Regions from separate parts of the Amycolatopsis sp. NPDC058340 genome, predicted to be linked through region 2. Evidence: riboswitches for the same ligand, from Rfam matches in the RefSeq annotation. Region 2 holds a riboswitch; the other holds the start of a gene.
The links. A riboswitch is a leader RNA that binds a small molecule or an ion and turns the genes downstream of it on or off. The one in region 2 is predicted to bind glycine.
Positions count from the first base shown of each region.

Region 1: it holds a riboswitch for glycine, as region 2 does, so the genes downstream of both, gcvP (aminomethyl-transferring glycine dehydrogenase) here and gcvP (aminomethyl-transferring glycine dehydrogenase) in region 2, are expected to answer to the same signal.

Region 1 is NZ_JBHXIB010000012.1:37,216-45,147, forward strand. Features, by position in the region: gene ACFWIW_RS16625 (aldo/keto reductase) at 1-8, opposite strand, end outside; gene ACFWIW_RS16630 (helix-turn-helix domain-containing protein) at 57-875, opposite strand; gene ACFWIW_RS16635 (nuclear transport factor 2 family protein) at 990-1,352, shown strand; gene gcvP (aminomethyl-transferring glycine dehydrogenase) at 1,356-4,235, opposite strand; glycine riboswitch at 4,406-4,507, opposite strand; gene ACFWIW_RS16645 (MerR family transcriptional regulator) at 4,553-5,134, opposite strand; gene ACFWIW_RS16650 (TetR/AcrR family transcriptional regulator) at 5,432-6,046, shown strand; gene ACFWIW_RS16655 (bifunctional nuclease family protein) at 6,375-6,848, opposite strand; gene ACFWIW_RS16660 (MerR family transcriptional regulator) at 7,069-7,830, opposite strand; gene garA (glycogen accumulation regulator GarA) at 7,827-7,932, opposite strand, start outside.
Region 2 is NZ_JBHXIB010000008.1:205,666-213,597, forward strand. Features, by position in the region: gene gcvP (aminomethyl-transferring glycine dehydrogenase) at 1-2,329, opposite strand, end outside; glycine riboswitch at 2,373-2,474, opposite strand; gene ACFWIW_RS13600 (hypothetical protein) at 2,712-3,086, opposite strand; gene ACFWIW_RS13605 (3-oxoacyl-ACP reductase) at 3,266-4,033, opposite strand; gene ACFWIW_RS13610 (aldehyde dehydrogenase family protein) at 4,037-5,401, opposite strand; gene ACFWIW_RS13615 (gamma-glutamyl-gamma-aminobutyrate hydrolase family protein) at 5,398-6,111, opposite strand; gene ACFWIW_RS13620 (glutamine synthetase family protein) at 6,092-7,456, opposite strand; gene ACFWIW_RS13625 (general stress protein) at 7,685-7,932, shown strand, end outside.

The DNA of each region.
Region 1 (7,932 bases), on a different contig from region 2:
ACGGCCATGGAAGAGGAATCCTCACTGGAGTCTGTGGCTGGACTTCTTGTCCGGCATCATTCCACCCCGCGCGCCGCGTACGCGCGCAGATATTCCGCCGTGTCCGCGTCGGCCGGGAAGAAGGACTCGATCACCAGCTCGGCGACCGTGACGTCCAACGGCGTCCCGAACGTGGAGACCGTGCTGAAGAACGTGAGTTCGGCGCCCTCGTGCCGCAGTTTCAACGGGACGAAGATGTCACCCGGCCCGGGGACCTCCACCTCGGGGACGGGATCCGCGCACGGATAGGCGGCCAGTTCCTCCAGGAGTCCGGTCAGCGCCGGGTCGGCCGTCTGGGTCACCTGCCGCCGCAGCCTGCCGAGCAGATGCGCGCGCCACTCCCCCAGGTTCAGCACGTGCGGCGCCATCCCGTCCGGGTGCAGCGTCACCCGCAGGACGTTGACTGGAGGCGTCAGCAAGGCGGGCGAGACCAGGCCGGTCATGAGCGAGATGCTCGCGTTGGCGTCGACCAGGTTCCACCACCGGTCGACGACGGCGGCCGGGTACGGCTCGTGGCCGGTCATCAGCTGCCGGACCGCCTTGCGGACCGCCGCCATTTCCGGGGCGCCGAGGCCGCTTTCGGCGTACGCGGGCGCATACCCCGCCGCCAGCAACAGCTGATTGCGTTCCCGCAAGGGCACCTCCAGGTGTTCGCCGAGCCGCAGCACCATGTCGCGGCTGGGCTTGGACCGGCCGGTCTCCACGAAGCTCAGATGGCGGGTGGAGATATCCGCAGAGATGGCGAGATCCAGCTGACTGATCCGGCGGCGGTCACGCCATTCGCGGAGGAGCTCGCCGACGGGGCGGCCCGCGGTCACTGTGGTCGTCACGATCACGAACCTACGGCTCCGCGCGCGGAGCCGCCATTACCTCCCGCGTAATCGACGGGACCCACCCCCGGCCGACAGAGTTGCGGCATCGGTTACCCCACAACGAAACGAGGAGACACCATGTCGGACATCCAGCGCGTCGCCGAGCAGTACATCGCCGTGTGGAACGAGACCGACGCGGACCAGCGCCGCGCGCTCATCGCCGAACTGTTCACCGAGGACGCCGCCTACACCGACCCGCTCGGCGCCGTCACCGGCCACGACGGTGTCGACGGTTTCATCGCCGGCGCGCAGGCCCAGTTCGCGGGCCTGAAGTTCAGCCTGCCCGCCGTGCCCGACGCGCACCACGACATCGCGCGGTTCCAGTGGTACCTCGGCCCGGAGGGGGTGGAGGAGCCGCTGGCGATCGGGTTCGACGTCATCACCGTCGAGGACGGGCGGATCAAGCAGGTGCTGGGCTTTCTCGACAAGATGCCCGGCTGAGCATCAGGCGAAGGCCTCCGGCGGCGGACAGGAGCAGACGAGGTTGCGGTCCCCCGCGGCCCCGTCGATCCGCCGCACCGGGGGCCAGATCTTCGATGCGGTGTACCCGGCCGGGAAGACCCCGATCTCCCTGCTGTACGGGCGATCCCACTCGCCCGCGAGGCAGCGCGCGGTATGCGGGGCGTTCCGCAGCGGGCTTCGCTCCACCGGCCACTCCCCCGCGGCGACCTTCTCGATCTCGCCGCGGATCGCGATCATCGCGTCGCAGAACCGGTCGAGTTCACCGAGATCCTCGCTCTCGGTGGGCTCGACCATGAGCGTTCCCGCGACCGGGAAGGACATCGTCGGCGCGTGGAGTCCGTAGTCGGCCAGCCGCTTGGCGACGTCGTCCACGGTGACGCCGGTCCGTTTGGTGAGCGCGCGGAGATCGAGGATGCATTCGTGCGCGACCAGGCCGTCGTGCCCGGAGTACAGCACCGGATAGTGCTCCGCGAGCCGCTTGGCGACGTAGTTGGCGTTCGCGACGGCGGTCAGCGTCGCCCGCCTGAGGCCTTCCGCGCCCATCATCCGGACATAGGCCCAGGAGATCGGCAGGATCGACGCGCTCCCCCACGGCGCCGCGCTGATCGGGCCCACGCCGGTGGCCGGGCCCGCGTCCGGCTGCAGCGGGTGGTTCGGCAGGTACGGCGCCAGATGCGCGCGGACGCCGATCGGCCCGATACCCGGCCCGCCGCCACCGTGCGGGATGCAGAAGGTCTTGTGCAGGTTCAGATGCGAGACGTCGGCGCCGAACCTGCCGTATTGCGCCACGCCGATCAGGGCGTTCAGGTTCGCGCCGTCGACGTACACCTGGCCGCCGGCGTCGTGCACCAGCGCGCAGACCTCGCGGACGGTGTCCTCGTAGACGCCGTGCGTCGAGGGATAGGTGATCATGATCGCGGCGAGGTCGTCCGCGTGCTCGTCCACAGTGGACTTAAGGTGGCCGAGGTCGATATTGCCCTCGTCGTCGCAGTTCACGACGACCACCCGCATCCCGGCCATCACCGCGCTGGCGGCGTTCGTCCCGTGCGCGCTCGACGGGATCAGGCAGACGTCACGCGCCGCGTTCCCGCGTTCGCGGTGGTACGCGCGAATCGCCAGCAGCCCGGCGAATTCGCCCTGGCTTCCGGCGTTCGGCTGCAGGGAGACCGCGTCGTAGCCGGTGATCCCGGCGAGCCAGCGCTCCAGATCCCGCACGACGGAGAGCAGACCGGCCGCGTCCTCGGCGGGAGCGAACGGATGCAGACCGGCGAACTCCGGCCAGGTGATCGGCTCCATCTCGGCCGTGGCGTTGAGTTTCATCGTGCAGGAGCCGAGCGGGATCATGCTGCGGTCGAGCGCAACGTCCTTGTCGGACAACGACCTCAGGTACCGCAGCAACGCCGTTTCCGAGCGGTGCGCGTGGAAGACCGGATGGGTCAGGTAGCCGCTGGTGCGGCGCAGATCCGGCGGAAAGCCGTCGGCGGTGTCCGCGTCAAGGGAGTCCACATCGGACACCGCGACCCCGAACGCCTTCCACACCAACGAAAGATGTTCACGGGTCGTCGTCTCGTCGCAGGCGACGGCGACGTGGTCGGAGTCCACGAGCCTCAGGTTCACCCCGAGCTCCCGTGCCGTGCCGACGATCGCCGTCGCCCGGCCGGGGACGGAAACCGTGACCGTGTCGAAGAATTCACAGTGCACGACGTCCACACCGCTCTCGGCGAGACCCGCCGCGAGTACCGTGGCCATCCGATGCGCGCGGTTCGCGATGGCGCGCAACCCTTCGGGCCCGTGGTACACCGCGTACATCGACGCGATGACCGCCAGGAGCACCTGGGCGGTGCAGATGTTGCTCGTCGCCTTCTCGCGGCGGATGTGCTGCTCGCGGGTCTGCAACGCGAGCCGGTACGCGGGCGCGCCGTCGGCGTCCTTCGACACCCCGACCAGCCGGCCGGGCAGCTGCCGTTCGAGGCCCTTCCGGACGGCGAGGTACGCCGCGTGCGGTCCGCCGAAGCCCATCGGGACCCCGAACCGCTGCGTCGACCCGATCGCGACGTCGGCACCGAGTTCACCGGGCGACCGCAGCAGGGTCAGCGCGAGCGGATCCGCGGCCATCACCACGGCGGCACCGAGCGCCTTGACCTCGGCGATGGTGTGGTCCCATTCGCGGACGACACCCGAAGCGCCCGGATACGACAGCAGCACCCCGAAGAAGTCGCCGCCGAGCCCGAGCCCGGTGATGCCCTGGGACAGATCCGCGGTCACCAGGTCGATGCCGAGCGGTTCGGCGCGGGTGCGCAGGACCTCGATCGTCTGGGGAAGGGTGTCCTCGTCGACCACGAACCGGCTCGATTTCGCCTTGCCCGCGCGGCGGACCAGTGTCATCGCCTCGGCCGCCGCGGTCGCCTCGTCCAGCATGGACGCGTTGGCGATCGGCAGGCCGGTCAGATCGGCGACCATGGTCTGGAAGTTGAGCAGCGCTTCGAGACGCCCTTGCGAGATCTCCGGCTGATACGGCGTGTACGCGGTGTACCAGGCCGGGCTCTCCAGCACGTTGCGGCGGATCACCGGCGGGGTCACGGTGTCGTGGTAGCCGAGGCCGATCATCTGGACCATCGGCCGGTTGCGGGCGGCCAGCGCGCGGAGTTCGGCGAGCGCGCCGGTCTCGGTGGCGGGTGGCGGCAGGTCCGGCGGACTCGCGGACGCACGCAGCGACGCGGGGACGGCCCGCTCGGCGAGCTCTTCGAGGGAGGCGGCGCCGACGACGTCGAGGATGCGCGCGAGCTCTTCGGCACCGGGACCGATGTGCCGGTCCGCGAAGGGGGTTCCGGATTCGAGAGCGGCCAGTGAAACGGGCTCCAACGGGGACCTCCCAAGACGCGGGGGTGGGGCCGGGACGATTGTCCTGGCCCTCCCCACTCTGTCCGTACCCCCGAGGGGGCGCCTGAGAGTTTCGCCCGAGTGTTGAGCCGGGCTTGCACCGTCGGCGGGGCCGCCAGGCTGTGACCTGGCGAACCACTTTCCAGAGGCGTCTCTTCCGCGCGGTCCAGGGTGCCTGAGAGGTTCCGGGGAGGACTTGCTCCTTCGGCGCCGAGCTCAACGGTTATCGGCTCGGTCTCTCCCGCGCGGATTCGTCGACCGCGGAAGTAGCCTACCCTGCCGCTCGCGCGGCCTCATGATCAGCCGGTGCGACGGGCGTTACGGCGCTGCGTGAGCTCGTCGGGTGTGACCGTTTCGATCACGCCGCCGTCGGCCCGCTCGGCCGGGAACTCGTGGATGGTGCCGCTGATCTCCTGCATCGCGCCGCTGACCGCGATACCGAAGACACCCTGCCCGCCCTGGAGTAAATCGACGATCTCTTCGGGCGAGGTGCACTCGTAGACGGTGGTGCCGTCGGAGAACAGGGTGACCTTGGCGAGGTCGCGGACGCCGCGCAGGCGCAGGTGGTCGACGGCGACGCGGATGTTCTGCAGGGAGACACCGGTGTCCAGCAGCCGCTTGACCACCTTCAGGACGAGGATGTCCTTGAACGAGTAGAGCCGCTGCGAACCGGAACCGTGCGCCGTGCGGATACTCGGCGCGACCAGCTTCGTGCGGGCCCAGTAGTCGAGCTGCCGGTACGTGATCCCGGCGATCTGGCAGGCGGCGGGGCCGCGGTAGCCGACGAGTTCGTCCGGGAGGGAAGAGTCGGGGAACAGCTCGCCCTGCTCGCCGTCAGCGACCGGAACGAGCGGCTCTTGAGGGCTACCAGCCTCGACCACGCCATGCCTCCCCTCGCCCGACCTGGCGGCCGGCGAACAAAGCCGCGCGGACCCACGGGAGTCCGCACCGGAGTTCCTCGTCAAGACGGATGCCCCAGACATCCGAATCACACCTTGGCGATTCACCTTCATTGACGGTAAGCGCGTCCGGCAAACCGGTCAACGCGACGCGCGGTCGGCCTCAAGCTCTTCTTGAGGCTTGTCGAGGACAGTCCCCCGTTCGGCGGCATGGTTGCCGGATTTACTCGACCGTGTTAATTTTTACTCATGCAAGTAACTCCCTCCACGCAGAGCGCCATGCAAGAGGTCCAGGCGGAGCTGGGGCTTTCGGTCACCGAGGCGGCCCGGCGGGCACAGATCATCGGGGCCACGATCGCGACGATCTCCGATCTCGGCTACCACAAGACGTCGTTCGCGAAGATCAAGGAGCGGGCCGGGCTGTCCAGCACCCGGATCATCTCCTACCACTTCACCAACAAGGCGGGCCTGATGCAGGCCGTGGTCACCACCGCGACCGGCATGAAGGACAAGTTCCTCGAAGAACGGATCCAGGGCACGACCGATCGCGCCGGGCTGCTGCGCGGCTACATCGAGTCGGAGATCGCCTTCCTCGGCTCGTACCCGGAACTGGTGCGGGTCATGGTCGAGATGGCTTCCAGCGGCTCGGACGCCGAGGGCTGGTTCATGTCGGCGCCGCTCGTCGAGGAGTTCCGGACCGGGCGGCTCGAACGCCAGCTACGCCAGGGCCAGCAGGAAGGCGCTTTCGGCGACTTCGCGGCGGACGTGATGGCGTTGTCTATCGCGCAGGCCATCGACGGTGTGGCGGCGAAGTTCGCGGCGGACCCGAAGCTGGACCTGGAACGGTACGGCCGGGAACTGGCGGACCTGTTCGTCAAGGCGACCGCGGCCTGAGTGCCCTAGGTCCCGGGGGTCGTGAGTGGCGATTCGTGTTCTAACCCGAATTGTCACTCACGAGTACTCGGCACCGGTTGTGACCGCTGGTGCGGGTGGGGCAAACGGGCGACACGGACCGGCGATTTCACGTGACCGACGGACGACATGCGTGATCAGGCGGACGACACGCGTGAGCCGATGGACGACACGCGTGTTCGGGCGGACGACTCGCGGCGGGGGCCCCTTCACGAAGTCCGTGGCCGCCGCGAACCGCATTCAGAGGACTAAACGCATATGAAGAAGGGGCGGCACCAGCAGGCGCCGCCCCTTCCGTCAAGTCTCGGGATCAGGTGTCCGCGCCGCGGAAGTCCTCCGGCGAGACCGAGTCGAGGAACTCGCGGAACTTCTCGACCTCGTCCTCCTGCTCGTCGGGGATGATGAGGCCCGCCTCCTCCAGCACCGCGTCGACGGCGTGGATGGGCACCCCCACCCGCAGCGCCAGCGCCACCGAATCGCTCGGCCGCGCCGAAACCCGGATGTCCCCGTCGAAGACCAGTTCCGCGAAGAACGTGCCTTCCTTCAGGTCGGTGATGACGACCTGCTCCAGCTCACGGCCCAGCGCTCCGATGACCTCCTTGAGCAGGTCATGGGTCAGCGGACGGGCCGGGCGGACTCCCTGCTGCTCCAAGGCGATGGCGGTGGCCTCGACCGAGCCGATCCAGATCGGCAGGTAACGCTCGCCTTCGGTTTCCCGCAGCAACAAGATCGGCTGATTCGCGGGCAGCTCCACCCGCACGCCGACGACGCGCATCTCGCTCATCGGGCTTCGCCTCCCTCTCGTGCGCACGGGCCGCAACGCTTGTCTCGACGACCAAGCGACGGTAGTCCCGACGCTACCCGTCTTCCGAGCGCTGTGCTCGCTGTCTCCGACATTCCTGGTTCGCCACTGGCAAACCCGACTCTCACGGTACGGCATAGGGTGCCGAACATTCAGGCATTGACAAGTGGCCTCACAACGGCTCCCGGTCCCCCGGAACCGTTCAACCGCCCGTGACAGCCCGTATTCCGGCTTTCACCAAGAGCGTGTGCAACGCCACGGTCAAGGCGGCGAGCTCCCGGACGACCTCGTCGCCCCGCGCCTTGGCGTCCTCGTCACGATGCCGATACACCGGGGTCACGATCTGCTCCAGCAGGCCGACCTCGCGATCCGCCGCCGCCCGGAAGGCACGCAGATGTCTCGGCTCTATACCGAATTCGGTCATCGCTTTCACGGTCTTCGCCACGAGGACCGCGTCGGGGTCGAAGAACCCCGCCGCGCCCGGGCGCACCAGACCGTATTGCCGCAGCTCAGCCAGGGTGGCGGCGTCGATGCCGGCCTGGCGGAGCAGATCTTCCTCGGTCAGCCGGATCTCGCGATCGGTCTCGAAGTCCCCGGGGGACGGCAATCCGCCGTTCTCCCCGGGGGCGTCGAGTGAAACGAGTTTCCGCGGCAGCCTCGGCATCCCCGCCTCGGGCGTGGCACCCCGATCCGCCGCGTCCAGCTGTTCCTTGATGACCTTCAGCGGCAGGTAGTGATCCCGCTGGGCGGACAGGACGAACCGCAACCGCTCCACGTCCGCCGGAGCGAACTGCCGGTACCCCGACGGGGTCCGGCCCGGCTGGACCAGACCCTCCGCCTCGAGGAACCGGATCTTGGAGATGGTGACATCGGGAAAGTCGCCGCGCAGCTGTGCCAGCACGGCCCCGATGCTCAACCCATCGCGCTGCGACGCATCCCGATCAGGCCGCCCGGCCGCCGTCACCGTGCCCCCTGGCCCCCGGATCCCGGGCCGGTCAGGAAGACCAGGCGGAACTTGCCGATCTGCACCTCGTCGCCACCGGCGAGAACGGCCTGGTCGACCGGC
Region 2 (7,932 bases):
TGGCCACGTAGTTCGCCGCGAGGACGGCGACCTGCGTCGCGGCGGTGAGCCCGCCCGCGCCCATCATGCGGACGTACGCCCACGAGATCGGGAGGATCGAGGCCGAACCGTACGGGGCGGCGCTGATCGGGCCGACGCCGGTTTCGGGACCGGCCTTCTCCAGCAGCGGGTGGTTCGGCAGGTACGGCGCGAGGTGCGCGCGGACCGCGACCGGGCCGACGCCGGGGCCGCCGCCACCGTGCGGGATGCAGAAGGTCTTGTGCAGGTTCAGGTGCGAGACGTCGCCGCCGAACTCACCCGGCTTCGCGAGACCGAGCAGCGCGTTGAGGTTCGCGCCGTCGACGTAGACCTGGCCGCCCGCGTCGTGGACGATCTTGGCCAGCTCGTCGATGCCGTTCTCGTACACGCCGTGCGTGGACGGGTACGTGACCATGATCGCGGACAGCGTGTCGCGGTTGGCCTCGACCTTGGCCCGCAGGTCTTCGAGGTCGACGTTGCCCTCGTCGGTGCACTTGACCACGACGACGCGCATCCCGGCCATCACCGCGGAGGCGGCGTTCGTGCCGTGCGCGGACGACGGGATCAGGCAGACCTCGCGCTCGGTCTGGCCGTTCGCGTGGTGGTACGCGCGGATCGCGAGCAGGCCGGCGAGCTCGCCCTGGCTGCCCGCGTTCGGCTGCAGCGACACCTTGTCGTAGCCGGTGACCTCGGCGAGCCAGCTCGACAGCTGCTCGACCAGGGTGTGGTAGCCCTCGGCCTGGTCGGCGGGCGCGAACGGGTGGATCCCCGCGAACTCGCGCCAGCTGATCGGCTCCATCTCGGTGGTGGCGTTGAGCTTCATCGTGCAGGAGCCGAGCGGGATCATGCCGCGGTCGAGCGCGTAGTCCAGATCGGACAGTCCGCGCAGGTAGCGCAGCATCGCGGTCTCGGAGCGGTGGGAGTGGAAGACCTCGTGGGTGAGGTACTCGCTCTCGCGCTCGAGGCCGGCGGGCAGCGCACGGGCGCTTTCGGTCTCGTTCTCGATGCCGAAAGCGTTGAGCACCTTGGCGATGATCGCGGGCGTGGTGACCTCGTCGACCGCGATGCGGACGTGGTCGGCGTCGACCGGACCGAGGTTGATCCCGTTCTCCCGCGCGACCGCGACGACCGCTTCGGCCTGTCCGGGCATGCGGGCGAGAACGGTGTCGAAGAAGCCCTCGTGGACCACCTCGACGCCGGCCGCACGGAGCGCGCCCGCCAGCCCGGCGGCGAGCTCGTGGACGCGGGTCGCGATGCGCTTGAGGCCGTCCGGGCCGTGGTAGACCGCGTACATCGCGGCGAGCACGGCGGGCAGGACCTGCGCGGTGCAGATGTTGGAGGTGGCCTTCTCGCGGCGGATGTGCTGCTCGCGGGTCTGCAGGGCGAGGCGGTACGCGGGGTTGCCGTCGGCGTCGACCGAGACTCCGACCAGGCGGCCCGGCAGCGATCGCTCCAGCCCGGCGCGGACGGCCATGTACCCGGCGTGCGGGCCGCCGTAGCCGAGCGGGACACCGAAGCGCTGGGTAGAACCGGCGGCGATGTCGGCGCCGAACTCACCCGGCGCGGTGATGAGGGTGAGGGCGAGCAGGTCGGCGGCGACGGTGTACAGCGCGCCGGCGGCCTTCGCGGTCTCGGAGATGGCGGAGTAGAAGCCCGCGCCGCGCAGCACGCCGGAAGCGCCCGGGTACTGGACGACGACGCCGAAGAACTCCTCCGGCAGGCCGGTGAGCAGGTCGCGGACCTCGACCTCGACGCCCATGGCCTCGGCACGCGTGCGGACGACCGCGATGGTCTGCGGCAGGCACTCGGCGTCGAGGACGACCTTGTTCGACTTCGCCTTCGACGCGCGGCGCATCAGCATGACGGCCTCGGCGACGGCGGTGGACTCGTCGAGCAAGGAGGCGTTCGCGGTGGCGAGACCGGCCAGCTCGGAGACCATGGTCTGGAAGTTGAGCAGCGCTTCGAGACGGCCCTGCGAGATCTCCGGCTGATACGGCGTGTACGCCGTGTACCAGGCCGGGTTCTCCAGCACGTTGCGGCGGATGACCGCCGGGGTGACCGTGTCGTGGAAGCCGAGGCCGATCATCTGCGTCATCGGCTTGTTGAGCGCGGCGAGCGCACGGAGCTCGGCGATGGCGTCCTCTTCGGACGCGGCGGGGGGAAGTTCGAGGTCGCGGGTGACCCGGATCGCGGACGGCACCGCGGCCTGCACCAGGGCATCGAGACTGCCGTAGCCGACCTCGGCGAGCATCTTGGCCTGCTCGGACTCCGAGGGGCCGATGTGCCGGTCGTCGAAGGACGTACTGGTCAAGGGAGCTCCTTCAATCAGGCGCCGGATAGACCGGTGCGCTGGGAACTCCCCCTCTGTCATGGCACCTGAGAGTTTCACCACCGTCGAGGGTGGCTTTCACCTTGGGTGAGGCGCACTTGCGCGCCTGCTTTCCAGAGTGGCCTCGCGTGAAGCGGTAGTGGGTACCTGAGAGATTCCGGGGAGTTTGCTCCTTCGGTGCCCCACCACGTTCGTGGGGGCTCTCCCGCTCCAGCTCGACGGCCCTGTCTGCAGTTGTGCGCACACCGTACCTGGCGTGTTCAGCGCCCGTCTACTTCCCACCGACGACGTCACTCGCGTGTCCGGAGCCGGAACTCGTGAGTTCCGCCTCTGATCACGCGAGTGACGGGCCTGATCACGCGAGTTACGCGTTCTCCATCATCATCTCGGCGGTGATCGTGCCGCAGAGCTCGGCGCAGCGGGTCATCATGCCCGCCGCGTCGGCGAGCTCGGCGTCGCCGGTCTTGGCGCACTCGTCGGCGCACATGCGCATCATCTGGGAGGCGAGGCCGCACATCTTCGCGCACATGCGCATCATTTCGAGGTCGGCGACCATCGCGGAACAGCGCATCATCATGTCGGCGCACATGCGGGACATGTCCGCGCAGGTCACCATCATCATCCCGAGCTTCGCGCCGCCCATCTCCATGCAGCGCGTCATCATCTCCTCGCACCGGACGTGACACTCGTTGCACAGGTCGATGCAGTCACGCATGGCGGTGCTCATCTGCCGGGTCATTCTGGGGCCTCCTGGGTGGTCCTGGATGCTGGCTCGCGCTGTCAGGACTACAGCGCAGGTCAGCGGGCCGCCATCCCAGCCACCGGGACGAGTGACGCACACCCTGGGCCAGGTCCGTGAAGGCCTCCTTGAGGGACTCTGGGTCCCTCAAGGAGGCCTTCACGGACAGCTGCCTGGGGTCAGAGCGGGGTGACGTAGGCGCCCGAGATACCGCCGTCCACCAGGAACTGCGACGCCGTGATGAACGAGGCGTCGTCGCTCGCCAGGAAGGCGACCGCGGCCGCGATCTCCTCCGGCTCCGCGAACCGCCCGACCGGCACGTGCACCAGCCGCCGCGCGGCCCGCTCCGGGTCCTTCGCGAACAGCTCCTTGAGCAGCGGCGTGTTCACCGGTCCCGGGCACAGCGCGTTCACCCGGATGTTCTCCCGCGCGAACTGCACGCCCAGTTCCCGGCTCATCGCCAGCACCCCGCCCTTCGACGCGGTGTAGGAGATCTGCGATGTCGCCGCACCCATCACCGCGACGAACGACGCCGTGTTGATGATCGAGCCCTTGCCCTGCCGTTGCATATGCGGCAGCACGGCCTTGCAGCACAGGTACACCGACGTCAGGTTGACCTTCTGCACCTTCTCCCACGCGTCGATGCCCGTGGTGAGGATCGAGTCGTCCTCGGGCGGCGAGATACCGGCGTTGTTGAACGCCACGTCGACCGAGCCGAAAGTGTCCACAGTGGTCTGGAACAGGGCCTCGACCTGCTCGGCGTCGGTGACGTCGGCCTGCACGAACAGGCCGCCGACCTCATCGGCCGCGGCCTTGCCCGCCTCGGCGGAGATGTCGCCGATGACGACCTTCGCGCCTTCGCTCGCCAGCCGCCGCGCGGTGGCGAGGCCGATCCCGCTGCTGCCGCCGGTGATGACGGCGACGCGGCCTTCGAAACGCTGAACCATTCCTTATTCCTCCGTGCTGATGAAGACGTTTTTGGTCTCGGTGAAGGCGTCGACAGCGTCCGGCCCCAGCTCACGACCCAGCCCGGACTGCTTGAACCCGCCGAACGGCGTCCAGTACCGGACGGACGAATGCGAGTTGACCGACAGGTTCCCGGCTTCGACACCGCGCGCGACGCGGAAGGCGCGGCCGACATCGCGGGTCCAGATCGAGCCGGACAGCCCGTACTCGGTCCGGTTGGCCATGGTCACCGCGTCCGCCTCGCCGTCGAACGGGACCACGGCGACGACCGGGCCGAAGATCTCCTCGGACGCCAGCGGATGCCGCAGGTCCGGCGGGGTGACGACGGTCGGCGCGAACCAGTATCCGGGGCCGACCGGCGCGCTGCCCCGGAAGGCGACCGGCGCGGAATCGTCCACATAGGACGACACCTTCGCGTGATGCCCGGCCGAGATCAGCGGGCCCATCTCGGTCACCTCCAGCCGCGGATCACCGACGACGACGCCGTTCACGGCGGGCTCCAGCAGCTCCATGAACTTCTCGTACACGCTCGACTGCACCAGGATCAGCGACCGCGCGCAGCAGTCCTGTCCGGCGTTGTCGAAGACGCCGTACGGCGCGGTGGCCGCGGCCTTCTCCAGGTCGGCGTCGGCGAAGACGATGTTCGCGTTCTTGCCGCCGAGCTCCAGCGTCACCCGCTTCACCTGCGCGGCGCAGCCCGCCATGATCTGCTTGCCGACCTCGGTGGAGCCGGTGAACACCACCTTCCGCACCGCCGGATGGTCCACGAAACGCTGCCCCACCACCGATCCCTTGCCGGGAAGCACCTGGAAGACGTCCTCGGGGATCCCCGCCTCGCGGGCGAGTTCGCCGAGGCGGATCGCGGTCAGCGGGGTGAGCTCGGCGGGTTTGAGCACGACGGTGTTCCCGGCCGCGAGCGCGGGCGCGAACCCCCAGCCCGCGATGGGCATCGGGAAGTTCCACGGCACGATCACCCCGACCACGCCCAGCGGCTCGTGGAACGTCATGTTCACGCCACCGGGTACCGGGATCTGCTTGCCGTTCAGCCGTTCGGGCGAAGCCGAGTAGTACGTCAGCACGTCGCGGACGTTGCCCGCCTCCCAGCGCGCGTTGCCGATCGTGTGTCCGGCGTTGGCGACCTCCAGCGCGGCGAGGTTCTCGATGTCGGCGTCGACGGCGTCGGCGAACCGGCGCAGCAGCCGCGCCCGGTCACCGGGGGCCACGGCACGCCAGGCCGGGAACGCCGCGTGCGCGCGGGCGATCGCCGCGTCGGTCTCCTCGGCCGAGGTCAGCTCGACCGACCGCACCACCTCCTCGGTGGCGGGGTTGATCACCTCGAAGGTGGTCATTCGCGCTCCTTCGCAGCTTCTACCAGCGCCTCGAAAAGCCTGATGTCGTCGGGATTCTGTTCGGGATGCCATTGGACGCCGAGTACGAACCCGTCGCCGGGCAGTTCGGCCGCCTCGATGGTCCCGTCGGCGGCCCAGCCGACCGGGACCAGCCCGTCGCCGAGCTTGTCGATCGCCTGATGGTGGTAACACGGCACCTTGGTCTCGGCACCCAGGATCGACGCGACGCGGCTGCCCGCGGCAAGCGTCACCGTAGTGGTGCCGAAGATCCCCGGCGCGGGCTGGTGATCCTTGCTGTCCAAAGTGTCCGGCAGATGCTGGGCGAGCGTGCCGCCCAGCGCGACGCTGAGCACCTGCAGCCCTCGGCACACGCCGAGCACCGGTTTCCCACTGTCCAAAGCGGACCGCAGCAGGCCGAACTCGAACGCGTCCCGGTTCGGCCTCGTGTACGTCGTCGCGTGCTGCTCCTGGCCGTAGCGTGCCGGGTCGACGTCGGCACCGCCGACCAGCACGAGACCGTCCACGGCGGACATCAGCCGATCGTGTGCCGTGCTCACCGGCGGCAGCAGGACGGGAATCCCGCCCGCCGCGACGATCCCGTCGACGTAGACCCGGTGGAGCAGCGCCGCTTCGGTCTCCCACACCAGGAATTTCGCGGGTTCCAGATAGGACGTGAGCCCGATCAGGGGTTCAGAGGCGTTCGAAGCCACGGATCCTCTCCCAGTCGGTGACGGCGGCGTCGTACGCGGTGAGCTCGACCTTCGCCGCGTTCAGGTAGTGGTCGACGACCTCGTCCCCGAACGCGGACCTCGCGAGCTCGCTCCCGTCCAGCAGTGCAGCGGCCTCCCGCAGGGTGGTCGGCACGGTCGGCTTGGCGGAACCGTAGGCGTTGCCGTGGAACTCCGGCTCCAGCTCCAGTTCGTTCTCGATACCGTGCAGCCCGGCCGCGATCAGCGCGGCCACCGCGAGGTACGGGTTCACGTCGCCACCGGGGACGCGGTTCTCGGTGCGCAGCGAGTCCCCGTGCCCGACGACCCGTAACGCGCACGTGCGGTTGTCGGTGCCCCAAGCGACGGCCGTCGGCGCGAAACTCCCGGGCACGAACCGCTTGTAGGAGTTGATGTTCGGCGCGAAGAAGTAGGTCAGCTCACGCAGCCCGGCCAGCTGACCGGCGAGGAAGTGCTCCATCAGCGGCGAGAATCCGCCGGGGCCGTCGCCCGCCAGGACGGGCTCGCCCGCGGCCGAGCGCAGGCTGATGTGGATATGACAGGAGTTGCCCTCGCGTTCGTTGTACTTCGCCATGAACGTGAGGCTCTTGCCCTCCTGCGCGGCGATCTCCTTGGACCCGGTCTTGTAGACGCTGTGGTTGTCGCAGGTGGTCAGCGCGTCGGCGTAGCGGAAGGCGATCTCGTGCTGGCCGGGATTGCACTCGCCCTTGGCGGACTCGACATACAGTCCCGCCCCGCCCATGTCGTTGCGGATGCGGCGAAGCAGCGGCTCGATCCGGGCGGTGCCGAGCATCGAGTAGTCGACGTTGTACTGGTTGGCCGGGCGAAGGTCCTGATAGCGCTTGTCCCAGGCCGACTCGAAGGTGTCGTCGAAGACGATGAACTCCAGTTCGGTGCCGACGTAGGCGGCGAGACCGCGCTCGGCGAGCCTGTCGAGCTGGCCGCGCAGGATCTGGCGGGGCGAGGGAGCCACCGCGCCGCCCTGCACCCGTTCGAGGTCGGCGAGGACCAGCGCGGTGCCCTCCTGCCACGGGAGCAGGCGCAGCGTGCCGAAGTCCGGGCGCATGACGAAGTCGCCGTAGCCGGTCTCCCACGACGACATCGCGTAGCCGTCGACGGTGTTCATGTCCACGTCGACCGCGAGGAGGTAGTTGCACGCTTCGGTGGCGTGCTCGACGACCTCGTCGAGGAAGTACTCGGCGGCGCAGCGTTTGCCCTGCAGCCTGCCCTGCATGTCGGTGATCGCCACCAGCACCGTGTCGACGGTGCCGTCCTCGACCAGTTCCCGGAGCCGATCCAGCGTGAGCATGCCGCGCCTGTTCGCCATCAGCCTCACCTAAAGGTTCGAAGCGGTACCTTTGCGGGTTCTTCCTACCGGGTCGGCCGAACCCGGTCAACTCGGTCAATGGTCTGATTGGTTATCCATTGCTGACGGTAGGTGATCCCTGGGCGGATTGTCTGCGATGCCCGGCTGAGAAGATGCTGTGAATCCCGCCGCACCGGGAGGAGATCCGCGCATCCGGGACGTTGTACGGATCAAGAGAGGTGAGAAGGAATGACACAGGCATTCACGCAGCAGACCACGTTCACCGAGCCCCAGGGGCGGGCTCAGCTCCCGACGCTGCCCAGCGGGTGGCCGATCGGCTCCTACGAGTCGTACTCCGAAGCGCAGCGTGCCGTCGACCACCTCGCGGGAACGGACTTCCCGATCACGGACGTGACCATCGTCGGGGTCGAGCCGATCCTCGTCGAGCGCATCGCCGGGCGGATGGGCTGGAGCAAGGTGCTGACCAGCTCGGCGCT